2 regions of the Paraburkholderia sp. BCC1876 genome follow, and region 2 is predicted to be linked to the other one. Evidence: riboswitches for the same ligand, from Rfam matches in the RefSeq annotation. Region 2 holds a riboswitch; the other holds the start of a gene.
What was found. A riboswitch is a leader RNA that binds a small molecule or an ion and turns the genes downstream of it on or off. The one in region 2 is predicted to bind thiamine pyrophosphate.
Positions count from the first base shown of each region.

Region 1: another riboswitch for thiamine pyrophosphate. It lies ahead of thiC (phosphomethylpyrimidine synthase ThiC); the one in region 2 lies ahead of HWY05_RS34675 (FAD-dependent oxidoreductase).

Region 1 is NZ_CADFGI010000006.1:193,312-207,757, forward strand. Features, by position in the region: gene HWY05_RS22645 (hypothetical protein) at 35-196, shown strand; gene thiC (phosphomethylpyrimidine synthase ThiC) at 190-2,121, opposite strand; TPP riboswitch at 2,257-2,375, opposite strand; gene HWY05_RS22655 (GreA/GreB family elongation factor) at 2,551-2,961, opposite strand; gene HWY05_RS22660 (hypothetical protein) at 3,540-4,007, shown strand; gene HWY05_RS22665 (DUF1223 domain-containing protein) at 4,286-5,119, shown strand; gene HWY05_RS22670 (cytochrome b/b6 domain-containing protein) at 5,243-5,893, shown strand; gene HWY05_RS22675 (molybdopterin-dependent oxidoreductase) at 5,938-6,729, shown strand; gene HWY05_RS22680 (pentapeptide MXKDX repeat protein) at 6,900-7,163, shown strand; gene HWY05_RS22685 (EamA family transporter) at 7,530-8,462, shown strand; gene HWY05_RS22690 (NADPH-dependent 2,4-dienoyl-CoA reductase) at 8,532-10,577, opposite strand; gene HWY05_RS22695 (DUF4397 domain-containing protein) at 10,938-11,735, shown strand; gene HWY05_RS22700 (entericidin A/B family lipoprotein) at 12,051-12,185, opposite strand; gene HWY05_RS22705 (sensor histidine kinase) at 12,408-13,886, opposite strand; gene HWY05_RS22710 (DUF1328 family protein) at 14,058-14,234, shown strand; gene HWY05_RS22715 (DUF1328 family protein) at 14,280-14,441, shown strand.
Region 2 is NZ_CADFGI010000015.1:78,936-93,381, forward strand. Features, by position in the region: gene HWY05_RS34635 (ABC transporter substrate-binding protein) at 1-274, opposite strand, end outside; gene HWY05_RS34640 (VacJ family lipoprotein) at 389-1,375, opposite strand; gene mlaD (outer membrane lipid asymmetry maintenance protein MlaD) at 1,388-1,960, opposite strand; gene mlaE (lipid asymmetry maintenance ABC transporter permease subunit MlaE) at 2,053-2,820, opposite strand; gene HWY05_RS34655 (ABC transporter ATP-binding protein) at 2,817-3,638, opposite strand; gene thiE (thiamine phosphate synthase) at 3,733-4,836, opposite strand; gene HWY05_RS34665 (thiazole synthase) at 4,833-5,648, opposite strand; gene thiS (sulfur carrier protein ThiS) at 5,722-5,919, opposite strand; gene HWY05_RS34675 (FAD-dependent oxidoreductase) at 6,019-7,149, opposite strand; TPP riboswitch at 7,378-7,502, opposite strand; gene HWY05_RS34680 (ABC transporter ATP-binding protein/permease) at 7,831-9,582, shown strand; gene HWY05_RS34685 (SDR family oxidoreductase) at 9,579-10,361, shown strand; gene HWY05_RS34690 (hypothetical protein) at 10,532-10,996, shown strand; gene HWY05_RS34695 (hypothetical protein) at 11,115-11,765, shown strand; gene HWY05_RS34700 (response regulator) at 11,859-12,599, shown strand; gene HWY05_RS34705 (flagellar basal body L-ring protein FlgH) at 12,655-13,326, opposite strand; gene HWY05_RS34710 (hypothetical protein) at 13,469-14,200, opposite strand; gene HWY05_RS34715 (DUF6726 family protein) at 14,204-14,371, opposite strand; gene HWY05_RS34720 (hypothetical protein) at 14,417-14,446, opposite strand, start outside.

The DNA of each region.
Region 1 (14,446 bases), on a different contig from region 2:
GTAATCCAGCGTTTCCCTTCTGTCAGCATGCGGCGTGCCTGCTGTTAAGCCGCTGAACGAACCGATCAACCAGAAAGCCAACGAAAAAACCAACAAAAAAGCCCGCGCAATGGCGGGCTTCGGTGCTGCAGTACAAAGTCGTGCGCTCAAGGGCGATGCAACCGCATCACCCGCCAAACGCTTCAACCATTATTGACGCTGATAAATTTCCGCGCCTTTCTTCATGAACTCGATCGACTTCACTTCCATGCCTTTCTTCAACGCTTCGTCGTCGGTGACGCCTTGTTGCGCGGCGAACTCGCGGACGTCCTGCGTGATCTTCATCGAGCAGAAGTGCGGACCGCACATCGAACAGAAGTGCGCGACCTTGGCCGAATCCTTCGGCAGCGTTTCGTCGTGGAATTCGCGTGCCTTGTCCGGGTCGAGACCGAGATTGAACTGGTCTTCCCAACGGAATTCGAAGCGTGCCTTGGACAGCGCATTGTCACGCACCTGCGCGCCCGGATGGCCCTTCGCCAGATCGGCGGCGTGCGCGGCGAGCTTGTACGTGATGATGCCGGTCTTGACGTCGTCCTTGTTCGGCAAGCCGAGGTGTTCCTTTGGCGTGACGTAGCAGAGCATTGCCGTGCCGAACCAGCCGATCATCGCCGCGCCGATGCCCGACGTGATGTGATCGTAGCCCGGTGCGATGTCGGTGGTGAGCGGTCCCAGCGTGTAGAACGGCGCTTCGTCGCACCATTCCAGTTGCAGGTCCATGTTCTCCTTGATCAACTGCATCGGCACATGGCCGGGGCCTTCGATCATGGTCTGCACGTCGTGCTTCCACGCGATCTGCGTGAGCTCGCCGAGCGTCTTCAGTTCGCCGAGCTGCGCTTCGTCGTTCGCATCGTAGATCGAGCCGGGACGCAGGCCGTCGCCGAGCGAGAAGGCCACGTCATAGGCCTTCATGATTTCGCAGATGTCTTCGAAATGCTCGTACAGGAAGCTTTCCTTGTGGTGAGCCAGGCACCACTTCGCCATGATCGAGCCGCCGCGCGACACGATGCCGGTCATGCGCTTGGCCGTCATCGGCACGTATTGCAGACGCACGCCCGCGTGAATCGTGAAGTAGTCGACGCCTTGCTCGGCCTGTTCGATCAGCGTGTCGCGGAAGATTTCCCACGTCAGGTCTTCCGCCTTGCCGTTGACCTTTTCGAGCGCCTGATAGATCGGCACCGTGCCGATCGGCACCGGCGAATTGCGGATGATCCACTCGCGCGTTTCGTGAATGTGCTTGCCGGTGGACAGATCCATCACCGTATCGCCGCCCCAGCGGATCGCCCACGTCATCTTGTCGACTTCTTCGCCGATCGACGACGTCACGGCCGAATTGCCGATGTTCGCATTCACCTTCACGAGGAAGTTGCGGCCGATGATCATCGGCTCGCTTTCCGGGTGATTGATGTTGTTCGGGATGATCGCGCGGCCGCGGGCGATTTCTTCACGCACGAATTCCGGCGTGATCGCAGTGAGGCCGTTCGGACCGAACGCGCTTGCGCCGAACGCCTGGCCCGGATGCTGGCGGCCCATCATCGCGGCGAGCTTTTCGCCGTTCGGGCCACTTGTCTTCAAGCTTTCCAGATACTCGGCGCGGCGCTGGTTCTCGCGAATCGCGATGTATTCCATTTCCGGCGTGATGATGCCCTTGCGTGCGTAGTGCATCTGCGACACGTTCTGGCCGGCGATCGCGCGGCGCGGCGTGCGGTGCAGGCCCTGGAAACGCAGCTCAGCGGTGGCGGTATCAGCGGCGCGTTCGCGGCTGAAGTCACTCGACAGACCCGTCAGCGCTTCGGTGTCGCCGCGCTCTTCGATCCACGCCTGACGCAGCGCGGGCAGACCGGCGCGAATGTCGATTTTGGCGTCCGGATCGGAGTAGGGGCCCGACGTGTCGTAGACATAGACCGGCGGGTTCTTTTCGCCGCCGAAGCTGTCCGGCGTATCCGATTGAGAGATTGCGCGCATCGGCACGCGGAGGTCGGGACGCGAGCCGGTCACGTAGATCTTGCGGGAATTCGGCAGCGGCGCGACAGCGGCTTCGTCGACGTGCGCGTCGGCGGAAAGGAATTTCGGGTTGGCGTTCATGCGTTTATCTCCTAGGTTGACCGGAGTTGGCGCTTGAATGCCTATTCCGGTCCCATGCCAAAGCAATGTGGGGCGGCTAAGCAGGAGACGAGACGGAAGAAGTCGGAAATCGCGAGAGATGAAACAGTAGACCAGGTGCGAATTCCGTACGCTTCCCTGCGCTGGCATTATCCAGATCAGGTTCAAAGGGTATTTCTCACCCACGCAGCACGGACCTCCAACCTCCGTGCGACGCAGGACCCCCGCGTTAGCAGCGCACACGATACACCGGCCGGCCGCTGCTTGGCAACCCGTCTTGAAAAGTCGGATACCGGGTATCACCGCGGGTATCACCGCGGCTAACACTGTCACTGGCCGCGACCTATTCTTCTAGAGATAAGCCCGGCAGCCATGCTGCGGCGCAACGATTCGCGCCGCGGCGCGGCCGATTCACAGCGTGAAGTCGTCGGCGGCTTCGGGTTGAAACAGGATCTTCTCGAGCTTCAGCACTTTCTCCGCGCCGCTGGGCGGCGTGAAGCGGATTTTCTCGCCGCGTTTGGCGCCGAGCAGCGCGAGGCCGAGCGGCGAGAACACGTTCAGACGGCCGCGCGCGAACTCGGCCTCGGGCGGGTAGACGACGGTCCACGTCATCTGCTCGCCGCTGGTTTCGTCGACGAGAATGGCCTGCGAATTCATCGTGACGATGTTCGCGGGAATCTCGCGCGAGTCGACGATCACGGCGCGTTCGAGGACCTGGTCGAGCATGTCCTGCAGCCGGGCGTCGGCGCCGCGCGCGGCCGCGTGCTTCTCGAGACGGGCGACGTCGAGTTCGGTGAGGTAACAGGTTTTCGTCTTCTTCACGACGGTACTCCAGTGCGATCTGCGGGTAAGGGAAAAGCGAGCGGATGAGATCGGCCCGGAGCCCGACAACGCGGCTCAGGCAAGGGAGCGAGCAGCGTTAGATCGGGCGCCGGGCGGCGGAGAGCGGGAGAAGTCGGGGGAGTGTTCGGAGAAGCGTTCGGCGAAGCATTCGGGCCGGCTCGCCGCTGCGCTGCGGGGCGAATTCCTTGTGCGCGCAACCGGTTGCGCGGCAAGGGCGCAAGCGGGTGTGGGCAGGGGAAATCGGAAAGCGCATGGGGTTGGCCGGCAGGGTTCGGGATCGAATGGGTCGGCGCCGCGGGTGCATCGAAAGCGGCGCATTTGAAAGGAGAATGTTAGCACGGGGTCTTGAATCGCTTCGTTCGACGCCGCGACGAGCCGTCTGCGTGGCGCCGGGGTCGGCCACTCGCACGCGCGTCATTCAAGGCAGAGCGAGCCGGTGCCGTTAACGCGCCTGTCAGACGGGCCGTACCCAGCGTGACGATGTCGCGCTGCGCAGCCCGCCGATGACGCGATGCGCTGCGATTCGACGCGGCTAAGCGGCTTAAGGAGAGAGGCTGATGAAAACGGCAACTGGGCGGTTTGTGGCGCTCGGCGCGGCGGCAACGCTGGCACTGACGACGGCGCCGCTGGCGGCGTCGGCGTCAGAGGGCGGAACGATCACGTTGTCCGGCGCGATTGTGGCGCCGCAACTGGAAGTGTCGGCGGCGCCCGTTGCGCCCGGCGCACGGGTTGGAACTGCGGGGGCGCTGCAAGGCTTGCAAGGTTCCGCGGTGACGCTGACGTTCAGCGGGCCGCCGGGGGTGACGGCGGGTGCCGACGTCGCGTTGCAGGTGAACGGCGGCGCGGGCTCGAGCTTGAACTCGGGCGACAGCGTGACCACGCGCTTCGTCGAGCGCGACGGCCGGATTGCCGCGGCGACTCGCGACGGTCACTACAAGGTCGGCCGTGAAGGCGGCGTGATGTCGCTGTCGCCGAAACACGTTACGCCGGACACGCGCGTGACGGTGGTGATGAGTTACGACTGAGCCCCTCGCGCCGGGCGGCTGGGCCGATAGAAATAAATTTGGAAAAGCCTGTCATAAGCGGCCGGGCGGTTCGACAAACGTGCAGACCCTGATGGGAGCACGTCATGCAAACCACTCGTACCCGCCGCGCTGGTTACCGGCTATTAACGCAGTCAGCAATGCAGCCGCTCATGCAGCCGCTCATGCAGCCGCTCACTCGGCCGCTCACTCGGCCGCTCACTCGGCCGCTCACTCGGCCGCTCACTCGGCCGCTCACTCGGCCGCTCACTCGGCCGCGCATGCAGCCGACCACGCGTCCTTTACGCCGCCTGTTCACGCGAGCCATCGCGTGCGTGGCCGCAGTCAGCCTGCTTGCGGCCAGCGGCCTCGCCAACGCGGCCGCCGCCGTCTGCAGCGCGCACAGCCCGGCGCACCGCGTGGCGCTGGTCGAGCTGTACAGCAGCGAAGGCTGCAATAGTTGCCCGCCCGCCGACAACTGGCTGAGCCAGTGGAAAAACAGCGGCGCGACGCAAAGCATCGTGCCGCTCGCGTTGCATGTGGATTACTGGAACAGCCTCGGCTGGACCGACCGGTTCTCGCAACATCGCTTCACCGAACGGCAGCAGACGCTGACCGACCTCGCCGGCGGCCACACCATCTATACGCCGGAAATCTTCGTGTCGGGCCGCGAACTGCGTAGCTGGTCGCAACGCGACAGTTTCGACAGCCGCATCGGCAAGGTGGTCGCCGAACCGGCGCAAGCGAACGTCGCGCTCGAACTGAATCCACAGACGCCGGGCGCCTTCAATGTCTCCGCGCAATTCACCAGCAAGGCCGCGGACACCTCCGGGCAACTCAACGCCTACGTCGCCGTGTATGAAAACGCGCTGAGCTCGCACGTCGGCGCCGGCGAGAACAGCGGCGCCACCTTGCATCACGAGCGGGTGGTGCGGCAATGGATCGGGCCGGTGCCGCTGGTCGGGGGCAATGCGCAGATTCACCGCGACGTGCGCGTCGACGCGACGGGCGCCGATGCCGGCGGCAACGCCGACCGTTTCGGCGTGGTGGCTTTCGTCGAAAACGATGCGACCGGCGACGTGCTGCAAGTGGCCGAACTGGCCGCCTGCCAGTGAGCACTGTGCGGCCGTTCACCGCAACGATCTTGAAGGGGACCAGGGTAAGCGTTATGGGACCCGAGTCGGCGCGATAGCGTTAACTCTAAATGACACGCCCACTCTGTTCGACAGGAGATTTTCATGGCTACCCCTCACGTACTGCGCGAGAGCGACAAACACCTCGCACCGCCCGCCGTCCCGACACCCGGCACGATTCACCCGGTATGGGTGCGCGTCACGCATTGGCTCAACGCGCTCGCGGCAATCCTGATGATGCTGTCTGGCTGGCGCATCTACGACGCATCGCCGATTTTTCCCGGGTTTCGCTTCCCTCCCGGCATCACGCTCGGCGGCTGGCTCGGCGGCGCGCTGCAATGGCATTTCGCGGCGATGTGGCTGCTGGTCTTCAACGGTCTGCTGTATCTCGCGCTGAATCTCGCGAGTGGGCGCTTCGTGCGCAAATTCCTGCCGGTGTCGCCGCGCGCGGTGCTGCACGACTTCTTTGCCGCGCTGACCGGCAAGCTCTCGCATGCCGATCTGCGCGTCTACAACGCGGTGCAGAAATTCGCCTACCTGTTCGTGGTCTGCGATCTGATCGCGCTGGTGCTGTCGGGCCTCGCGATCTGGAAATCGGTGCAGTTTCCGCTTCTGCGCGACCTGATGGGCGGCTACGACAACGCCCGCATCGTTCACTTCTGCGCGATGTCGCTGATGGCCGCGTTTATCGCGGTGCATCTGGCGATGGTGGCGCTCGTACCGCGCTCGCTGCTGGCCATGCTGCGCGGCCGCTGAGTCTCCATCAAGCCGCCGAAACCGAAAGTTATGGATATCGAATCATGAACAAGCCCATTCGAAAACCCTCGCGACCCATCGGCCACTCGCTCGACCGCGAGTCGATCCTGATCGACGCCCGCCGCGAACTCACCATGCCGTCGCGGCGTCTGTTCGGCAAGCGTCTGCTGACGCTTGGCGGCCTGTCGATGCTGACCGGCTGCTCGCTGACCGACAACGACTCGGTCAACAAATTCCTGACCGCCGTGTCGCGCCTGAACGACCGCGCGCAGGCCGCGCTGTTCGATCCGAAGCAGCTCGCGCCGACCTACAGCGAAGCGCAGATCACCCGGCCGTTTCCGTTCAACGCGTTCTACGGTATCGACGACGTGCCCGAAGTGGACGGCGCCGATTACGAGTTGAAGATCGGCGGCCTCGTCAAAGGCCAGCGCGCGTGGAGTTTGCCCGAGTTGTACGCGTTGCCGCATGCCGAGCAGATCACGCGGCACATCTGCGTGGAAGGGTGGAGCGCGATCGGCCGCTGGGGCGGTACGCCGTTCGGCGATTTTCTGCGGCGCATCGGCGCGGACACCAGCGCGAAGTACGTCGGCTTCAAATGCGCGGACGACTACTACGAAAGCATCGACATGCCGACGGCGCTGCATCCGCAGACGCTGCTCACGTTCGAGTACGACGGCGAGCGTCTGCCCGCGAAATACGGCTTCCCGATGAAGCTGCGCATGCCGACCAAGCTCGGCTACAAGAATCCGAAGCACATCGTCGAGATGTTCGTCACCAACACGTTCCCCGGCGGCTACTGGGTCGACCAGGGCTACAACTGGTTCGGAGGCTCCTGACGCACGCGGGTCGCGCGGCGGGCGGCGAGCGGCAGGGTCGCCAGGCCCCTCACGCACCCCCGGGCGGCAGAAGCTTCGGAAATACGCCGGCGATCAAACGATCAGCCGATCAGTGCAACAGGCGATCGGATCGACCGGTTTTGAATCATCCACAACAACGGAGTTATCCCATGAAAAAGTTCGCAATCGCAGCAGTGGCCGTCGCTCTTCTGACCAGCGGCGGCGCCGCGTTCGCGCAAGCCAGCGGCGCGATGTCCAACGACGCCATGTCGAAAGACACGATGTCGAAGGATTCCATGTCCAAAGACACGATGTCGAAAGACACCATGAAGAAAGACACGATGAAAAAGGACACGATGAAGCACGACAAGATGAAGAAGAGCGGCGACGCGATGGGCATGAAGCACGAAGCGTCGGGCGCCATGGCCAACTGAAGCATGCTGTCGATGCCGCCCGCATAGCGTGAACGCGGCGGCGCCGAGGCGGTGCCAAAGCCGGGGAGAAATCCCCGGCTTTTTTTGTTGCAAGGACGCTAAAAAGTTACGATTCTTTCGACTGACGCGGTGGGCGCTTACTGCATAATGCGATGCGCGCCGAGCATTTGGCGCGTGTTCGCCGCGAATCGACTCCGTTCGAATGCCGCGGCGCTGTGGCCCTTTGGCCATTTATCGTCCTTCCGTTCCACCACATGTCCGCCAGCCTCGCCCGTCCGACCGCATCGCCGATGCGGTGTCCGCCATCCCGCCATCGGGTCTTCAGCGGGGGCGTCGGACCTCAAGCGGTCAGGGCGGGTTGAACGCATGTCGCCGCAACTCCCCAATCGCTTTCCGCGCAGTTTTCCCATCCGCCTGCCGCAATCGCGCAACGGCCAGATCGCGCTAGCGCTCGGCGTCGTCTATCTCGTGTGGGGCTCGACGTATCTCGCTGTGCACGTCGCGCTCGGCTCGTTTCCGCCGCTGCTGCTGTCGGGCATGCGCAATCTGTTTGCCGGCATTGGCCTCTTTATCTTCGCGGTGCGTCGCAAGCCGGCCTGGCCGAGCGTGGCCGAAATCCGCAATGCCGGGCTGGTCGGCACGATGCTGGTCGGCTTGTCGAGCGGCATGCTGGCGTTCGGGATGCGCACCGTCGGCACCGGCACCGCGGCGGTGATGGTGGCCACCGTGCCGCTGTTCGCCACGGTGATCGCGGCGGTGGCGGGGCGCAAGATCGGCCGGGGCGAGTGGTTCGCGGTCGGACTGGGGCTCGTCGGCATCGCGATTCTTAGTCACGGCGACAGTTCGCCGGGCTCGGCGGGCGGCAGTCTGGCCATTCTGTGCGGCGCGCTGTTCTGGGCCGGCGGCGCGCATCTGGCCGGGCGGCTGAAGCTGCCGTCCGATCTGTTTCTGTCGACCTCGCTGCAGATCGGTCTGGGCGGCGCGATGTCGAGCATGGTCGCGTGGGTCTCCGGCGAGCGGATGCTCGACGTGCATTTTCTGCCGGTGCTGGCGTTCATCTACCTGATGCTGGTCGGCACGATGGCCGCGTATGTGGCGTACGGTTTTCTGATCCGGCACACCAGTCCGATCATTGCCAGCAGTTGCATGTACGTGAACCCGGTGGTTGCCGTGGCGCTCGGCGCGCTGCTGCTCGGCGAGCCGGTCACGCGTTCCACGGTGATTGCGACCGTGGTGATTCTGGCGAGCGTGGGGCTGTCGTTCTGGTTCGATTACCGGAAGAAGGGGCTCGCCGCTTGAGGCGTGCGAGGGGAGGCGTGGTTCGCAGAGCGGCGAGCGCGTCGCCTACCGTTCGCAAACCGCGCTTGACTAAAGCGCCGCCGCCACTTCCGCGCCTTCGCGGATCGCGCGTTTCGCGTCCAGTTCACCCGCCAGCTTGGCGCCGCCGATCACGTGATAGCGCGGGCCGCCAGTCTGCGAGGTGGCACCCTCCGCCGCCACCGGATGCAGATCGCGCAGCGAATCCTGCCCCGCGCACACCACGATCGTGTCCACCTCAAGCCATTCCTCGACACCGGCACGCTCGATCTTCAACCCGCGCGCGCTGATCTCCCGGTACGACACGCCGCCGAGCATCTTCACGCCGTTTTTCGCCAGCGTCGCGCGATGCACCCAGCCCGACGTCTTGCCGAGTCCCATGCCCAGCTTGCCGGCCTTGCGCTGCAACAACCAGATGTCGCGCGGCGGCTGCGGCATCACCGGCGCTTTCAGCCCGCCGCGTTCCCGCACCGAGAGATCCACGCCCCATTCGTCGAGCCATGTGTCGCGCGGCGTCGGCAGCGGCTCGCCGGTGCGATGCAGCAGGAACTCGCTGACGTCGAAGCCGATGCCGCCCGCGCCGATCACCGCGACGCGGCGCCCGACCGGCGCGCCACGCAGCACGTCCACGTAAGACAGCACGTTCGGCCCGTCGATGCCGCTAATCGCCGGCCGCCGCGGCACGATGCCGGTGGCGACGATCACGTCGTCGTAAGCGCCGGCCGCTAGCAGCGCCGCATCGACGCGCGTGTCGAGCCGCACGTCGACGCGATGTCGCTGCAACTGGCTCTGAAAGTAACGGATGGTCTCGCTGAACTCTTCCTTGCCGGGCACGCGCATCGCCAGATTGAACTGGCCGCCGATGCTTGCGTTCGCATCGAACAGCGTCACGCGATGCCCGCGCGCGGCCGCCACGGTCGCCGCCGACAACCCCGCCGGCCCCGCGCCGACCACCGCGACCGAACGCGCCGCCTGCGGACCGGCGACCGGACGATAGACCAGCTCGGTCTCGCGTCCCGCGCGCGGATTCACCAGACACGACGCGCGCTGGTTTTTGAACGTGTGATCGAGACAGGCCTGATTGCAGGCAATACAGGTGTTGATTTCGTGCGCGCGGCCTTCGGCGGTCTTCACGACGAACTCGGGATCGGCCAGCAGCGGCCGCGCCATCGACACCAGATCGCCGGCGCCCTGTTCGAGCAGTGCTTCGGCGACCTCGGGCGTATTGATGCGGTTCGACACGATCACCGGCACCTTGACCGAGGCCTTCAGGCGCGCGCTGAGTTCGGCGAAGGCCGCACGCGGCACCGAGGTCACGATAGTCGGCACGCGTGCCTCATGCCAGCCGATACCAGTATTGAACATCGTCACGCCGGCCGCTTCGAGCGCCTGGGCGACCTGCACGGTCTCGTCCCACGTATTGCCGCCTTCCACCAGATCGATCAGCGAGAGCCGGTACACGACGATAAAGCGTTCGCCGCACGCCGCGCGCACCCGCTCGACGATCTCGCGCGCGAGCCGCATGCGATTTTCGATGCTGCCGCCGTAATCGTCGGTGCGCTGGTTGGTGCGCGGACACAGGAACTGGTTGAGCAGATAGCCTTCGCTGCCCATGATCTCGATGCCGTCGTAGCCCGCGCGTTGCGCGAGCCTGGCGCAGCGCGCGTAGTGGCGCCCGGTCTTCGCGATACCGGCCACGCTCAGCGCGCGCGGCTTGAACTTGGAGATCGGCGATTTGAGCGCGGAGGCCGACACCACGAACGGCTGATAGCCGTAGCGGCCCGCATGCAGGATCTGCAGCGCGATCTTGCCGCCTTCGGCATGCACGGCGTCGGTCAACTGCCGGTGATTGCGCAGATCGAACACCGAGTTCAGCGTGCCGCCGAACGGCAGCAGCCAGCCTTCGCGATTCGGCGAGATCCCGCCGGTAATGATCAGACCCACGCCGCCTTTGGCGCGCTCGCGGAAATAGGCGGCCAGCTTCGGGTAATGCCAGAAGCGGTCTTCCATGCCAGTGTGCATCGAGCCCATCACCACGCGGTTGCGCAAGCGGGTGAAGCCGAGATCGAGTTCGGCGAGTAAGCGTTGGTAAGGCATGCGGGGGGCCGTGTAAGTATGGGACGCGGACGAACGATACACCGCACGCCGTGCCAACCCGCCGAGGAAAAATTCTAATCCACGTAAATCGTTGCGCCGTAAGACATTCTTCCGTCGCCATGAGCCAACTCGACCCCCGCGGCACGCGCATTGCTCAAAGCGAGCGTCCATCGACACGGACCGCGCCGCTCCCCAAACAGGCGCGTTGTGCGGCAGGGAAGGAGGGAGTGCTCCGTTTCGGAACGCCGTCCAGACACCATTCGAAGCAGCGATGAATACGGTGCGGGACGTTCCGAGGTTCGAAGCGAAGCACCCATAAATCAATGGGCCAAAGGCCCAACATCGATATAGGTGAACACAATGAAAATGATCCGATCCATCGCGGCCATGGCTGCCGTTGCGTCCTTACTGAGTGCCTGCGGTGGCGGCGGTACCAGCGACGTCGGCAAGGAACTCGGGCTGACCAATCCGGAAATCCATTTCATCAATGCGAATCCCAGCGCGCCGGCCCTCGACTTTCTCGTCAACGGTGCCGCGCCTTCGGGCCAAACCAACGTCGCCTATAAAGGCGTGACCAACCTCACCAATATCGGCACGGGTTCGACCACGGTTGCCTACGCGGCGACCGGCACGACGACCGCACTCGCGAGCGGCAATTTCCCGAACGTCGCGAACGGCCATAACTATACGGTCGTAGCTTTGCCGAACGTAACGGCGCCGGCGATCGGCCTGATCGACGATCCGTTCGACAAGGGCCTGCTGTCCAATAGCGCGCGTTTGCGTGGCTTCAACGCATCGCAGAACGCGACCAACCTTGACCTGTATCTCGTGCCGGCCGGCACCACCGACGTGACCAGCCTCAACCCGACCATGTCGAGCGTGCAATACAACAACGCGATACCGGCGAGCGGCCAGGATTCGATCTATGTGTCCGGCGGCGACTACGCACTGATCGCAACGGTGGCCGGCAGCAAGACGCCGATCTTCCAGTCGGTGGCCTTCTCGCTGTCGAACAACGCGGACTGGCTGATCACGACGGTGCCGATCGGCGGCACGCTGAGCCAGTTGCTGCCGGGGCAGATCCATCTGCTGATCTCGCAGAACGGCAATACCGGTCAGCCGGCTCAGGAGTTCACGAACACGCTGACGGGCATGTAAGCACGCCGCGCTGGCAGGCGCGTGCAGCGCCTGCGAGTGGCGGACAGTCCTGGGGAGGACGGAGCGGCGATCCACGCGAGTGGGTCGCCGTTTTGTTTGGTGTGGGTGGTGCGGATGGTGCGGATTGTGCGCGCAACTTTGGCACGTCTTTGACATACCTGCGCCCATGAAAAAAGCCCGTCGCGAGATGACTCGCGACGGGCCTTCTGTTCCTGCAAAACCTGCGAAAAGCAGAATACCCCTGCAAATACAGCATAAAGCAGCGACTCGCGGCAGCGCCGCTAAAGCGCCGCCGCGAGTCGCCCGGCGACCGGCTTACTTCGCCTGATCCGCCGAGTTCGTGATGGCGTTGCCGCCCTTCGAGATGTCCTGTCCTGCGCCGGCCATCGTGTTGCAACCTGCGAGCGCAGCGGTCCCTGCAATGAGAAGCAAAGCGATCAGTCGAGTCATGAAAGTTCTCCTTGTCGAGAATGCATCGGTTGACGTGCCCACTCTGTCCGGCACGTGCGACCGGGGCTTGTGTCAGATCGCCAGTCGATCCGGTCTGATTGCATGTTAAAAAAAGGGCGGGGGCGGCGCTGTCAGTTGCGTCGCGATTTTGTTGTAGGCGTGCTCCGGTGTTTGCGTCGGCGCACTCCTACACGCGTTGTGACGATGCAGCGTGCCGCCTTGCTAGACGGGCGTGCGCGTGGGCGTCGCCGCCGGCAGATCGACTGACGGCGTCGCGGTACTGACGCTCGGCATCATCACGTCGATGTCGGTGCCGTTCGGTTCGCCGCGCCGGATATCGAAACGCCCGCCGTGCGCGGCGACGCGCTGACGCATGCCGAGCAATCCATGCGTGTGAGTGCGCTTCAGATCGGCCGGCATGATGCCGACGCCGTTGTCGGCGATATGCAGGGCGACCTGGCCGTCGCCGACCTCCAGTGCAATCGACACCTTCGACGCCCGCGCGTACTTCGCGGCATTGGTCAGCGACTCCTGGGCGACGCGAAACAGCGCGATCTCGGTCTGCTCGTCGAGCTGGATATCGTCGGCGGGGAGGTGCAGATCGAGCGTCCAGCTGTTGCGTTGCGCGGCTTCGTCGGCGAGCGTGCGCAGTGCCGTGACGAGCCCGAAATTGGCCAGCACGGTAGGCCGCATGTCTTCGATGATGCGGCGCTTGAGCGCAATGCCCTGGTCGAGATTGGCGAGCGCGCGTTTGAGTTTGTCGGAGATCTCCGGCGCGCTGTCTTTCAGTTTGCGGTTGGCCCACGCCACGTCCATCTTGCTGGCGGTCAGAATCGCGCCGAGTTCGTCGTGCAGTTCGCGCGCGAGCTGGGTCTTTTCGTTTTCGCTGACCGCCTGCAAATGCCAGCCCAGCGCTTCGAGCTGACGGGTGCGTTCGCCGACGAGCTGATCGAGTTCTTCCTGTTGCGTGATCAACTGACGCTGCACGCGCGCCTGGCGATCGATCTGAATGCCGAGATTGCGAAACAGCAGAATGAACAGCACGATGTTCAATGCCGACAAACCCGCCGCGCACAGCGTGGAAATACGCTGATCGGCGCGGCTCGCGGCCAGCGCGTGCTGCGCGCGGCGTTCCTCGTTGTCGCGTAGCAACGTGAGCGTGCTGTCCACCAGCGACGCGTCAGCCGGGTTCGCCGCGCTCAGCGGCCCACACGCGGCCAGATCCAGCGGATGCGGCGCCGCACGTTGCAGCGCGGCGGCGCCCGCGCCGATGCGCGCTTCGATCAGCGCCAGAATCTGCGTGAAGCTCGTGAGTTCGGCGTTATCCGCTTTGCCGCCGCGATAGAAGCGGTTCAACTGCTGTTCGCTCTGGCGAATCCGTGCGGCGGTCGCGCAATAGGCTTGCGCGGTGGCGTCCTGCTTCGTCAGAAGAAAATCGCTTTGCTGCGCGCTCAGATTGGAGAGCTGGCTGGCGAGCGTGCTCAGTTGCACGGTGACGTCGCGGGCGTCGAGCGCGGTCTCGTACTCGGCGGCAATGCGCTCGCGCGCGGTTTCCAGAATCACCAGGCCGCCTACGGTGATAACGATCGCAACCGTCATCGCGATGGCCCAGCTGCGGTTGTGCATCCACTGACTCAGTCGCGTCGCGGCCGCTGGATCGCGCGGGGTCTGCAGGTTCGACGTGTTCTGTGCATTTGGCACATTCGGCTCCTCGGATGGGGCATCAGTGTAACGTCCACCGCCGTAACGCTGCCGTAATCCAATGTAAGCGGATTCTCACACGAAAACCGGCGTGCGTCGGAATGCGCGTTCGTGCCCCGATCGATAGCATGAGCCTTGATCGTTCATTCATTGTTTCGGGAGAAAGCCACCATGCTGAAATGGGCGTTGTTGTTCGCCGTCGTAGCGATAATCGCCGGCCTGCTTGGCTTTACCGGCATTGCGGCGGGCGCGGCCGCGATCGCGAAGTTCCTGTTTATCGTGTTCGTGATTCTGTGCGTGGTGTTCCTCGTGCTCGGCTTCGTGGTGACGAAAAAGATCGTCGATTAGCGCGGCTTGCACATCGAGCGGAACCCCACTGAAAGGAGAGTTGCCATGCTTCACTACGCCATTGTCTTTTTCGTGATCGCGATCATAGCGGCCGTGTTCGGTTTTACCGGCATTGCAGCGGGCGCGGCGGAAATCGCCAAGATCCTGTTCTACATTTTCCTCGTCGTGTTTGTGGTCACGTTGTTGCTCGGCGTGTTCCGAACGTAGACGAG
Region 2 (14,446 bases):
CAGGCGTAGCCGTGCGCCAGTTGCGGCCCATGGCCAGTTGCGTGGTGCGGTGGAAATCCGTGTACGGCAGGATCTTTTCGTTGACCAGCCTGGTGATGTGCGAGATGTCGCCTTGCTGGATCGACTTGTCGGCGCGTACCGCGTCGATCACTTGCTGCGTGATCGTCTTGATCATGCCGTCTGGCGAATTGGTGTCCACGGTTTGTGCCGATGCACCGGCGCTGGCGAACGAGAACAACGCAGCGAACAACGGAATGAGGAAGAATTTTTTCATATCGAGCCTTGCCTTATAAATAGTGCAACCGTTTGAGCCGACATTAACACGCGAGTTCAGCGGCAATCCACGCGCAAACTGCGAGAGTCGTGTCGAACTGTTACGGCCGCACGATCAGCGCAATTTGAATGACGGGAAGTTGAAACGCGACGGCGGGACCAGTTGGCCGGCCGGAATCTGCGTCGTTTCCGGACCACCGTTCAGGTCCAGCGGCGGCGTTCCGGAAGTGCCCGAGGCGGCTTCAGGTGCAGCGGCGTTGTTCGCCGTGCCCGTGGCCGCTTTTGCAGCAGCACCCTGCGTGCCTGACGCGCCCGCCGGGGCTGCCGCCGCGCTACCGTCGACGTCGTCGTACTTGGGCAGCGGGGCTTCGTCGCCGTAATTCGGCAGTGACGCCGACTGCTTGCCGTCCGACAGCAGGTACTGGCGGCGTTGCAGATACGCGTTACGCACGAACGAATACTTGTCGAGCGCGGCGCCTTCCAGCACGTCGCTCGCGTTCAGCAGATTCGCGCGCGTGTTGACCACGTTGATGCCGTACAGCGCCCAGCTCAACCCATCCGGATGGATGTAGCTGAGCGGGTTCACATAGTAATTACCGATCGAGCCAACCGCGTCGCGCACCGTGCTCGGTCCGAACAGCGGCAGCACGAGGTACGGACCCGCCGGCACGCCGTAATGGCCGAGCGTCAGGCCGAGGTCGTTGTCGTGCTTGGGCAGCTTCGCGAGCGTCGCCACGTCGAACAGGCCGCCTACGCCGAACACCGTGTTGATCACGATCCGCATGATGTCTTCGACACCGTCGGTGATCTTCAACTGCAGCAGGTTGTTCGCCGCGATGTAGACGTCGCCGATATTCGAGAAGAAGTTCGTCACGCTGTCGCGCACCGGCTGCGGCGTGATGAACACGTAGCCCTTGGCGACCGGCTTCAACGCGTACTGGTCGAGCTTGTCGTTGACGGTGAAGATCGTGCGGTTCAGGCCTTCGAGCGGATCGCCCTTGGTCGGCGTCTGCACGGTGGTGCAGCCGGCGAGCAGCATGGCCGCGACCGCCAGCTTGCCTATCTGGAAGGCGCGCGCGCCCTCGGTATGTGAGGTCTGCATTTTTTATTCTCCTTATTGGCCGGCGGCGCCGGACGCAGGCAAGCTCGCTGCCGGAGCCGCCGGCGCGGGCGCCGGTGCGGCCGGCGCGGGCGCCGGTGCGGCCGGCGACGCGCCAGGCTTCGACGCGCCCGAATCCGCGGCCTTGCTATACAGAAACTGTCCGATGAGGTTTTCGAGCACGATGGCCGATTGCGTCATCGAGATCGTGTCGCCCGCTTTAAGCATTTCGCTGTCGCCGCCCGGTTCGAGCCCGATGTACTGCTCGCCGAGCAGGCCCGAGGTCAGGATCTTCGCCGACGTATCTTTCGGAAACGGGTATTGCTTGTCGATATCGATCGTGACGACAGCCTGGTAGGCATTGCTGTCGAAGCCGATCGACGCGACCCGGCCGACCGTCACGCCCGCGCTCTTCACAGGCGCGCGCGCTTTCAGTCCGCCAATATTGTCGAACTTGAGCTTGACCGGGTACGTTGCCTGAAACGACAACGAGCTCATGTTGCCGGCCTTCAGCGCGAGAAACAGCAACGCCACGAAACCCAACACCACGAACAGGCCGACCCAGAAGTCGAGAGCAGTCTTTTTCATCGTCATCCCAAAGTGAATCCGCAGCGCCGTCAACGCTACCCGCCGCGCGCGCCTCATGACGCAGCGCCGGCTGGAAACGCCCGAACGCAGTCTTAGCTGAACATCAGTGCGGTCAGCAGAAAGTCGAGGCCGAGCACCGCCAGCGACGCATACACGACCGTCTTGGTCGTGGCGCGCGATACGCCTTCCGGCGTCGGCTTGGCTTCGTAGCCCTGAAACAGCGCGACGAAGGTCACCGCGAGGCCGAACACCACGCTCTTGATAACCCCGGCGCCGACGTCGCGCCAGACATCGACGCCGCCTTGCATTTGCGACCAGAACGCGCCGGAATCGACGCCGATCAGCAACACACCCACCACATAACCGCCCAGAATACCCACCGCGCTGAAGATCGCCGCGAGCACCGGCATGGCGATGATGCCGGCCCATAGGCGCGGCGCCACCACGACCTTGACCGGGTCGACGGCCATCATTTCCATGGCCGTGAGTTGCTCGCCCGCCTTCATCAGGCCGATCTCGGCCGTCAGCGACGTGCCCGCGCGGCCGGCGAACAGCAGCGCCGTGACCACCGGCCCGAGTTCGCGCACCAGCGATAGCGCGACCAGCAGCCCAAGCGCCTGTTCGGAGCCGTAGCGGTTGAGCGTGTAATAACCCTGCAAGCCGAGCACGAAGCCGACGAACAGCCCCGACACCGCGATGATCACCAGCGAATAATTACCTACGAAGTGGATCTGCTTCGTGACAAGACGCGGACGACGCAACAACGGGAAGAATTCGAGCACCAGCCGGATAAAGAAACGCGTGGCGTAGCCGGCCGTGCCGAGCCCGCCGATCACCGAGCGGCCGATCGCACTGATCATGACTGACCTCCGCCGATGCCGAAGTCCGCCGCGAGCGGCGTCTTGCTGGGGTAATGGAATTTGAACGGGCCGTCCGGCGCGCCGTCGATGAACTGGCGCACCGTCGGATCGGTGGACGCGCGCAACTCTTCGGGCGTGCCTTCGGCGTGCACGCCGCCGTTGGCGAGGAAATACACGTAGTCGGCAATCGCGAACGACTCCGGCACGTCGTGCGTGACGAGGATCGAAGTCGCGCCCAGCGCCTGGTTCAGCGCGCGAATCAGGTTCGCGGTAATGCCGAGCGAAATCGGATCGAGGCCGGCGAACGGCTCGTCGTACATCATCAGTTCGGGGTCGAGCGCAATGGCACGCGCCAGCGCCACCCGCCGCGCCATGCCACCCGAAATCTCCGACGGCAGCAGGTCGCGCGCACCGCGCAAGCCGACCGCGTTGAGTTTCATCAACACGAGGTCGCGCAGCAGGTCTTCGGGGAGATCGGTGTGCTCGCGCAGCGCGAAGGCCACGTTTTCGAACACGGACATGTCGGTGAACAGCGCGCCGAACTGGAACAGCATGCCCATCTTGCGGCGCAGCGCGTACAGACCGTCGCGCGTTTGCTGGCCGACGTCCTGGTCCTGGAACAGGATCTGGCCGCGTTGCGCGCGCACCAGACCGCCGATCAGACGCAGCACCGTGGTCTTGCCGCAACCCGAGCCGCCCATGACGGCCACCACCTGGCCGCGCTTGAAGCGCAGGTTCAGGTTCGACAGAACGAGCCGGTCGCCATAACCGAAGTCGACGTCGCGCAGCTCGAGTAAGGTCTCGGGGGAGGAAGACACGAAACTGACAGTCCTTTTACACGGAAGGCCGAATTATAGGGCCATCATGCAAAAGTTGCCGTGAGGTGCCCTGTCCCTTTACGAAGCGTGACGATTATTGCGTAAACGCGTGTTGCAGTGCAGAAACGGCGGCGGCGAGATCCGCCGCTTCCGTCACCGCGCGCACCACGGCCGCGCCGCCCACACCGGTAGCCAGTACGTCCGGCAGCACCTGCAGGTCGATACCGCCGATCGCCACCAGCGGCACGACGCCGTCGAGCAGGCGCACATAACGCGCCAGACGGTTGAGTCCCTGCGGCGCAGTCGGTATGGCCTTGGTGGTGGTCGCGAACACCGCGCCTACCGCGATGTAGCTGGGGCGAAAATGCAGCGCCCTCAGAATCTCGTAGAAACCGTGCGTGGACAGGCCGAGGCGAATGCCGCCGGCGGCGAGCGCCGCCAGATCGGCGGTGTGCACGTCTTCCTGGCCGAGGTGGACGCCGTAGGCGCCCGCGTCGAGCGCGGCTTGCCAGTGATCGTTGATGAACACCTGGGCGTCGTGCCGACGACCGGCCGCCACGCTCAGCGCGATCTCGTGCTTCAGTTCGTCGGCGGGTTCGGCCGACTTGTGGCGCAACTGGATCGTCTTCACGCCGAAGCCGGCGATCCGCTCGACCCATTCCCCGCTCGGCAGCACCGGATACAGACCGAGCCGCGCAGGGCACGGCGGGAAGGCCGGCTCCGGCGCGTCCGGCAAACCGGCGATGCGCGGGAAATGGCCGAGATCGGACGGAAAGGCGTCGTCGGCGCGGGTTTCGTCGCCGTCACGCCAGGCGAGCGCCAGCACCAGCGCGTCGTGCGGATCGAAACCGCAATCCAGAAACGCGGCCAGCGCGGCGATCCAGTCTTCCGACAGATGGCCTTCCAGACGGTAGGTTTCGCCGCCCAGATGCAGCACGGCCCGGTTCTGTGCGGCCTCGATCACACCGGCGCCCCGCACCTGCCAGCGCGCCACCTGCTCGCCGTGCTGCTGCGCGTCGGCGATCACGATCAGGTCGCCGCCGTTCGGCTTGTCCGGCGCGGTCAGACAGATGCGCCACGGCGCGTGGGTCGGCGGCCAGTCGCCGAGGCGGCCGCGAATCCGCTCGGCGGCTTCCGTGAGTTCATCGGCGGGCGGCCAGAACAGGTCGCGGCCCGACAAAGCCAAAGTCTGCGTCATGCGCCGCCCCCGTCCTGATGCCAGAACGGCATGCCGACCACCGGCGTGCTGGCGTGCGCGCTTTCGCGCTCGGCCATCGGCCCCGCCAGAAAAGCCTGGCGCCCTGCCTCGACGCCCAGCGCGAAGGCCCGCGCCATCGCGTCGGGATGCGTGGCTTGCGAAACGGCCGTGTTCAGTAATACGCCGTCGAAACCCCATTCCATCACTTGCGCCGCGTGCGACGGCACGCCGAGGCCCGCGTCGACGATCAGCGGCACGTCCGGCAGCCTCTCGCGCAACACCCGCAAGCCGTACGGATTGATCACGCCCTTGCCGGTGCCGATCGGCGCGCCCCACGGCATCAGCGCTTCACAGCCGGCGTCCAGCAGACGGCGGCCGATCACCAGATCTTCGGTGCAGTACGGCAGCACCTTGAAGCCGTCTTTGACGAGTTGCGCGGCCGCTTCGATCAGCCCGACCGGGTCGGGCTGCAGCGTGTAGTCGTCGCCGATCAGTTCGAGCTTGATCCAGTCGGTTTCGAAAATTTCGCGCGCCATGTGCGCGGTCGTGACCGCCTCGCCGACGGTCAGGCAACCGGCCGTGTTCGGCAACAGCGGCACGCCGTGGCGCTTGAGCAGATCGAAGAAGCCGGCTTCGGCGCCGCCTTCGTTCATCTGCCGGCGCAGCGCGACGGTCACCATGCCGGGGCGCGCGGCGTCGATCGAATCGGACAGCGATTGCAGCGATGGATAGCGTGAGGTGCCGAGCAGTACGCGGCTTGCGAAGGTCTCGCCGTAGAGCGTGAGCGCGTCGGCGGTTTGGGGGGAAGTGATGGGCATTGTCCTTGTCTCCGGCAGGTCGTGGCGAGGCGTAGCGGTAGGTAGCTTCGCGGTGTAAGCGGCGGCCCTAACCGCCGGCCACGGGTTGCACGACGTCGAGCTTGTCGCCCGGCTGCAGCGCGCGCGCCGCATGCTGGGTGCGCGCCACGAAATCGCCGTTCAGCGCGACCGCGAATGGCGGCCGCGCGCCGAACGCGGCGAGCGCATCGGCGACCGTCGCGCCCTCGGGCAACGACAACGGCTTCTGATTGATATGAATGTTCATGGTGTTCGAATACGGTTCAATCGATGGCGGGAACAACAGAGCGTGTAGCGTTAAATCGTGTCAGGCCCGTCAGGCCAGACACGACAAAACGCGCAACGCTCATGCCGGCTCCCGCGTGGAATCCAGCTGGAACAGTTCGCTCCAGCGCGCGTCGCGTTGCCAGTCGGCGAACGCATCGGCGTCGCCGATCCGGCCGTCGAGCAGCGCCGCGGCGAAGCGCACGGCTTCGTCGGCGACTTCGGGCACGATCATGTAGCCGTGCCGGTACAGGCCGTTCACGCGCAGTGTCTGCGCGCCATCCCACAGCAAAGCCGGACGGTGGTCCGGCAACGTCGGGCGGCACTGCGAATTCAGTTCGAGGATACGAGCCTCGCCAAAGCCTGGGTGAACGGAAAACGCCGCGCTCAGCAGTTCGAGCGCCGAGCGCACGCTGACCGGCGACATGTCCTCACCTTCGACTTCGGTAGCGCCGATCACGTAGAGATCGTCCTGCTTCGGCGCGATATACAGCGGGTAACGCGGATGCAGCAAGCGCACCGGACGCGTCAGTTTGATACCGGGCGCGTGCACTCGCGCGACTTCGCCGCGAATGCCGCGCAACGTGGGCAGCACCGGCTTCGCGCCGAGCCCGCGGCAGTCGATCGTGATGCGCGCGGACGGCAGCGAATGATCGTCGACCGGCGTATTCCAGTGCGTCTCGACACCGCGTTGTGCGAGGCCCGCGGCCAGCGCGGCCAGCACCTGGCGGTTATCCAGTTGACCTTCGCGCGGCAACAACCAGCCCTGGTTGAAGCGTCCGGCCAACGCGGGCTCGGCGGCGCCGAGCTGCGCGCCGGCCAGCGTGACGAAGCCGCCGTCCAGCAAGTCAGCCGGTGCATTCGAGCGCACCCTGCGCTCGAACAGCGGCGCTTCGGTGCGATCGGCATGATGCCAGACCACCAGCGTGCCATTGCGCTGGAAGAACACCGGCTCGGGCAACTCGGCCAGCACTTGCGGCCACGTATCGAGCGAACTCGCGCCGAGACGGGTGATCAGCAATTCAGCGCTGGCGGCTTCGGCGAGCGGCGCCAGCATCGCGGCGGCGACCCACGCGGCCGCTTGCGAACCGGCGGCATCGCCACGCTCGTACAGCGCCACGCGAAGCCCCTGGCCCGCCAGACGCCACGCGACCAGCCGGCCGCACAGGCCGCCACCGAGGACGGCGAAATCGGGTTGCGCGGAACGGCTCATTGCGCACGCTCCGTTTCACGATGTTCAATCAGGCTAGACAGGCTAAAGCACAGCGCGCCGACAGCGGCGTGACGAAGAGCAAAACACATAACTGAAGAATAGGCGGTCATCGAGTCCTTTCCGTACGGCAGAAAAACGCACGTACCCAGGACGAAACCGGCGGGTAAGGCCGGCCGGGCACGACGCACGTTCTGATGACGTACGCCACCCCGGCGGGGAATGGAAGACTGGCTGCTTCCGGAAACTTCCCGCGCCGGTATTACCCGGATCGGGTGCAAAGGGTCTCTCTCAGCCTTGCCGCTACGGCATGAAAATCATGCGCGCCTGTGGGCAAAGCACCCCTGTTTCGTCGAAGGCCATTAGACCATAAAAGCCGCGACGCCCGCAAACCAGCGCCCGGCGTGTTCGCGCGGAGTTTGATCCGGCACCTTCTTTTATGTTGTCGATGCGGCCCGACACGGCGCTCTGGCACAATGCAACGAGCCCATGTCACGACGGCACGGCGCGCTCGGCACGCATTCCATAAACCGCCGCCCGCGCCGTCACAGCATGGCAGCGAAGCCTTGCGGCGCAAATTAATTTTCGCTTAAGGGCCACGCGCCAGAATCGGACGCTCGCCCGGACGAGCGTTCGTCGAGCACGACGCCCGGGCATGCAGGCCAGCACTTCTTCAGGATGCTCATGACACCGAATACCTCAGCCAGCCCCGCGCTGCCGCCGGACGAAAAGATCTCCGCCTGGAGCCTGATCAAACCCTACTGGGTCTCCGAAGAACGAAAAACGGCCTGGGGCCTGCTCATCGCGATCATCGTGATGAACCTGCTGGTCGTATGGATCAACGTGCGCCTGAACCGCTGGAGCGCCGACTTCTACAACGCGCTGCAGACCAAGAACGTCCACGATTTCCCGCACCTGCTGATGGTGTTCTCGGTACTCGCGTTCGCCTTCATCATCCTCGCGGTGTACGGGCGGTATCTGCGCCAGATGCTCGGCTTCCGCTGGCGCCAGTGGCTGACCACGCGTTATCTGAACGAGTGGATGCACGACAGCGCCTTCTATCGGATCGAACGCGACCGCCTCGCCGACAACCCCGACCAGCGGATCAGCGACGACCTGCAATCGTTCGCCACCAGCACGCTGTCACTGACACTCGACCTGCTCTCCACGGTCGTCACGCTGGTGTCGTTCATCACGATCCTGTGGACGATCGGCGGTGCCCTGACCGTCTCGCTCGGCGGCATGCCGGTGCAGATTCCCGGCTACATGGTCTGGGCCGCGGCGCTCTACGCGGTGATCGGCTCGCTGATCATCCAGAAGGTCGGCCATCCGCTCGTGCCGATCAACTACCAGGCGCAGAAAGTCGAGGCGGACTTCCGTTTCGGCCTGATCCGTCTGCGTGAAAACGCCGAACAGATCGCCTTCTACAACGGCATGGAAACGGAGAAGACGAGCACGCACTCGCTGTTTGGGCGCATCCGCGACAACTGGTGGCAGGTGATGAAGTACACCAAGCGGCTCACCTTCGTGCTCAGCTTCTACGGACAGATCGCGATCATCTTTCCGCTGGTGGTCGCCGCGCCGCGCTACTTCGCCGGCGCCTTCACGTTCGGCGTGCTGATGCAGATCTCCAGCGCGTTCGGCACCGTCAGCGATTCGTTCTCGTGGTTCATCAACAGTTACGGCAGCCTCGTCGAATGGCGCGCCACCGTGAACCGGTTGCGTGAATTCAAGCGCATTCTGCACTCGCCGCACTTTAAGGAATCGGTCTCGCCGGCCACCGAGCACGGCGGCATCAACCTGCATTACGTCGACGCCGACAAGCTCTCCACCGAAGGCCTCAAGCTCGCGCTGCCGAACGGCAATCCGCTGTCGCGTATTCGCGATATCGCGATCCGGCCGGGCTCGCGCTGGCTGGTGCGCGGTCCGTCCGGTTCGGGCAAGAGCACGCTGATGCGCGCGCTGGCCGGCCTGTGGCCGTTCGGCGACGGCTCGATCGACGCGCCGGTCAACGCCCGCATGATGTTCATCCCGCAGGTCAGCTACATGCCGATCGGCACGCTGAAGGCGGCGCTCACCTACCCGTCCTCGGCCGACACCTATACCGACGACGAATGCCGCGAAGCGCTCATCACCTGCCACTTGTCCGAGTACGCCGACCGGCTGGCGGAATCGGGGCATTGGACCCGCATTCTGTCGCCGGGCGAACAGCAGCGCCTCGCCGGCGCGCGCGTGCTGCTGCACAAGCCGGACTATCTGTTCCTCGACGAAGCGACCAGCGCGCTCGACGCCGAGAACGAAGCGCGGCTCTACCGTCTGTTCACCGAGCGCCTGCCGAAGGCGGCGATTGTCAGCGTCGCGCATCGCGAGTCGCTGGCGGCGTTCCATGAAGAAACGCTCGACGTCGAACGTTCGGGCGAAGCGGTCGCGGCATGACCGTGCCGAGTCCCGCCGGCTTCGATCGCGTGGTGCTGATCACCGGCGCGGGCTCCGGCATCGGCGCGGCGTTGGCCCGGCGCATTGCCGCGCCGCGCACGGCGCTGATGCTGCACGCTCGCGGCGCCGACGAGGCGTCGCGCGAACGCCTCGCGCAAGTGGCCGCCGATTGCCAGTCGAGCGGCGCGCAATGCGCAACGCTGTGCGCCGACCTTGCCGAGCGTGGCGCGGCGGAACATCTGATCCATCAAACGCTGGCCAGCTTCGGCGCACTCGATCAACTGGTCGCCAATGCGGGCCACGCTCAGCGGCAAACGCTGCACGCGCTCGATCCCGATACGTTCAGCGCCGCCTGGGCCGCCATGCCGGCGGCGTTCGCGGCGCTCGTCAAACGCGCTTCGCCCGCGCTGGAAACGTCCAGGCGCGGCCGCGTGGTCGCGCTCAGTTCGTTCGTCGCGCACCGCTATCGCGCGGATGCGCCGTTCGCCGCGACGGCGGCAGCGAAAGCGGCGCTCGAGTCGCTAGCGAAAACGGCGGCGGCCGAACTTGCGCCGCATGGCGTGACCGTGAATTGCGTGGCGCCGGGTTATACCCGTAAAGATCGCGGCCCGAGTGCCAATAACGTATCGGTGTGGCAACACGCGGCACAGGCGACGCCGCTGGGCCACGTCGCCGAGCCGGCGGATATCGCCGCGCTGATCGCGTTCCTGCTTTCCGACGAAGCACGGCATATCACCGGCCAGGTGATTCACGTCGACGGCGGCCTCACGTTGGGCTGAAAACGCCCACCGCCGCAACATCCAGAAAGACCCGCAAAGAGTTCGAAAGCATTTGCGAAGCCGGCAAGCTGTTCCGCGCTTTGAACACGTGCTCCTCCAGCGACGATAGCTACGCGTGCCAAACCTCGTGCGGCACGCCACGTCATTCAACGCTACCGGACTCTTCGCTCATGTCATTCGATCGCCGCTCCCATCCTTTGACCCGCCGCCTCGCGCTGGCTGTTGGCGCAGCGCTGCTGCTGACGAGTGCCGCGCACGCCGCGCAAACCACCCCGACCGACGAACCCGCGGATGTGTGCCCCGCGCTCAAACACATCGTCGACACCCGCGACTTCAAACAGTTGCAGGCGCAACCGGCCGCGCGGCTGCCTGGCTTGTCGGACGCGGACGACTGCCGCGCCAGCCAGCACGCGTACGACTGCCACTGGCGCGCGCACTGGCAAGCCGACGGCGTGATCACCGATCCGCTCGAAGAATTCGGCGCCGATGTCGCGGCCTGCTTCCCGAACGTCGTGCATGACCTCAACACGCCGACACGTCAGCATTTCATCGTGACGACCGCCGCCGCGCGACGCGTCAGCATCACGGCAAGCGTGCAAGGGCAGAACGAATTGCGTCTGCGCGTCACGCGCTGAGCGTGAACCTGCAACTGCACCTGCACGTGAGCCCGAACGCGCGCACCGCCGGCCGTCGCGATTCACCGCGCTGCGCGCTGCACGGCCGCCTCCTTTGACCGCCACAAGGCACCGTCTCATGACCTTCATGCCGAGCATGCGCGCCGCCACCTTCACGCGAGCTTCATGCGCCACGCGCACCGCGTGGCTCGTCACGCGGCGGCCGTGCGCGCGGCTGGCCGTCGGCGCGATGCTGGCGGTCGGCCTGAACGGCTGCGCGTGGACGCTGATCCAGGCCGCCGATGCCACCGGCTCGGTGATTCAGGCCGGCTATGCGATCGCAGCAAACTACTCGTCGCCGACCTTCGTCAACGGCCGGCCGGCCGATGTGCGCAACGTTTGCATCGAAGTGAATCAGACGGTGTCGGTGGGCGATTTCGTGCCGGCGCTGCAACTCGCGCTCGACCGGCGCGGCATTCGTTCGGACGTCTACAATCCGGGCACCTCGCCCGCCGGTTGCGAGGCGCGGCTCGTCTACAACGCCGCGATCGACTACGGCCGCCGCTCGTTCAGCGACGAATCGATCCAGTATCTGTCGATCATCGATCTGACGCTCATCCAGAACGGCCGCATTCTCGTCACCGCGCGCTATCAGACTGGCGGGCTCAACACCGACCGCTTTTCGTCGGCGTCGACCAAACTCAATGGTCTGATCGATCGGATGGTGGTCGATCAGAGCGACTTCGCGCGCCAATCGATGCAGACCATTCAGACCTCGCAGGCGAACTAGCCGCAGCACGCTGCTTGCTGCCTCTTACACGGGAAAGGATTCGAAAGCGTTACGCGCTTGGCGCCCTCCGTGTCGATCACTAAGATGGCCTGAATGAACCAATCCATTCTGGTCGTCGACGACGACCCCGTCGTACGTGAGCTCGTCAGCGATTATCTGCAGGGGCGCGGCTTCAAGGTCGCCACGCTCGAACACGGTCTGGCGCTGCAGCGCAAATTGCAGGACGAGCGTCCCGCGCTGATCGTGCTCGACATCATGATGCCGGAGCTCGACGGCATCAGTGCGCTGCGCGCGTTGCGCGTGGCCGGCGACGATATTCCCGTGATTCTCCTGACCGCGCGCGCCGATCCGATCGACCGCGTGATCGGCCTCGAACTCGGCGCCGACGACTATCTCGGCAAACCCTTCGAGCCGAGCGAACTGGTCGCGCGCATTCGCACGGTGCTGCGCCGACGCGGCACGATTGCGCCGAGCGCGCCGGAACAGCGCGCGCCGTACAAGTTCGGCCGTTTCGAAGTGAATTTCCCGGCGCGTGAATTGCGTCGCGACGGTGAGCGCATCACGCTACGTTCGAGCGAATTCGCGATGCTCAAAGTGTTCGTCACACATTCGATGACGGTGCTGACGCGCGCGCAGTTGCTGGAGAAACTGCACGGCAATAGCGAGGCGCATCGCAATCGCAGTCTCGATGTGTCGATCTGGCGACTGCGGCGGCTGATCGAAGTCGATCCGTCGGAGCCGCGCTATGTGCAGACGGTGTGGGGACGCGGATACGTGTTCGTGCCGGATGGGGAAATCGGTGCGGCTGAGCGGAGCGCGGCGCCGTTGGCGTAGCGAGGAGAGATGGCGCAGATGTCATCACGCCTCACACCCTCAACCCCTCGAACTCTCAAAACGTCAGCACGCTCAAAAACATGCGCTGTAACCAGCCCATGGTTGTGGCGTCGGACACCATCCCCGCACCCGCCTGTTCGATCCGCGCGTTGGCGACCTTGCTCGACGCGACATAATTGCCCGCCTCGATGTCCTTGGGATTGACGATCCCCGACAGGCGCAAGCGGTCGCGGTTACCGCTCATCGCAATCATCTTCTCGCCCGACACGACCAGGTTGCCGGTCGACATCGTGCCGATCACGGTCACGGCCAGCGTACCGGTCATGCCGCTCACGTCGGTGAGACTGCCCTGCCCTTTGTAGTCCGTGCTCGCCGAGCCGATGTTGAACAATCTCGCGAGCCGCGCGGCGGCGTTAGTCGACTGATCGGCGGCAGTGGCGGTAATGTTGCTCGACCGGCTCGCCGCCGCCGTCGAACTATTGTTGCCGCTATACGACTCCGACAGACGAATCGTCAGCACATCGCCGATATGCTGCGCACGCGGCGTTTCGTACAGCAGCAGCGGCGTGCCGGCCTGATAGATCGCGCCCTGCGTATTCACGTTCAGCGACGCGGAAGCGAGCGGCGGCGCCATCGGCGTATCGACGATGGAAGGCTGCTGGCCGCCCGAACAGGCCGCGAGACAGAACGCCGCGCCCAGCGCGAGCGTGAGAGGTAGCGTAGTCATGCAGGCTCCTTGAACGGTTCGGCTTGATGGATTGGCTGGCTGGGAAGGGACGCCAGGATCGCCGTGCAACCTGATCGCACGAAGAAAAATTCGCGTGGGCCGCGGGTCATGGCGCGAACGCGCCGCTGGCCGACGTCGCGCATCAACCCGCCTCGGCGCCGCTCGCCTGCCACTGCCGCACGACCGACTTCACCCACGCATCCGAACCCTTCAGCAGATAGGTGAGCGTGCCGTTGCGCGTGCCCGGCAGAAAGCACAAGGTGATCGAACTCACCGCGTTTTCCCAGACATAGGTTGGCATCGCGCCCGAGGCCGACACGTTCCGCGTCGCGAAGCGCGGCGGCCCGTAACGGTCGGCGAGCGCGTCGCGCAAGTCTTCGGCGGTGATCTCGTCGACCACAAAAGAAATCTCGTACAGACGCAGCGCGCTTTGTCCGTCGACGCGCGCGAAGCGCAGCACATGCTCCAGCGCCGGCGCGCCGTCCACCACGGCTTGCGACACCGCCCAACCGTCATTGCCGCGATGCGCCCAGCGGCACGCCACCGTCAAGCTCTCATGCGACTTCAACCGCATGCCGAGCGCGCCCGCCTGCACATCCGTCTCGCAGACCGGCACGCTGCCCACGGGCGTCGCCCGCACGCTCGACCCCGCGCGAAATTCGTCGAGCGTCATGCCGAGCGCGACGCCACGAAATGCGAACGGCGCGTCCTGCGCGGCCGAGCGCCGGCGCGCATCGGCGGCTGCGTCCTTCTGCGCAGGAGCCGAAGCGGACGCGTTCGGATTCGCGTCACGCGCGACCGGTTGCGCATAAGCGGCCAGCGAAAACAAACCACCGAACAGCGCCAACGCACAGGCAATCCGTTTGAGTGTCATGATTCAGTCGATCGCGGATGAACACATGTCGAACGGGGCGGCCGCGGCATGGCCAACGACCGGGACGATTTTCAGCGTGGCTGAGGTCAGCCGGCACGGCAGCGCAGCGACGGCGCAGCCGCCGAACGGCAGCAGCGCCGCGCCGAGCGTCAACCACGCAACGACACGAATGAAACGGTCAATGATTCTCGGGGTCGACACACGGGCCTCGGTGCGTCAGGCGGTCGTGTTGACGTTATGCCCAAC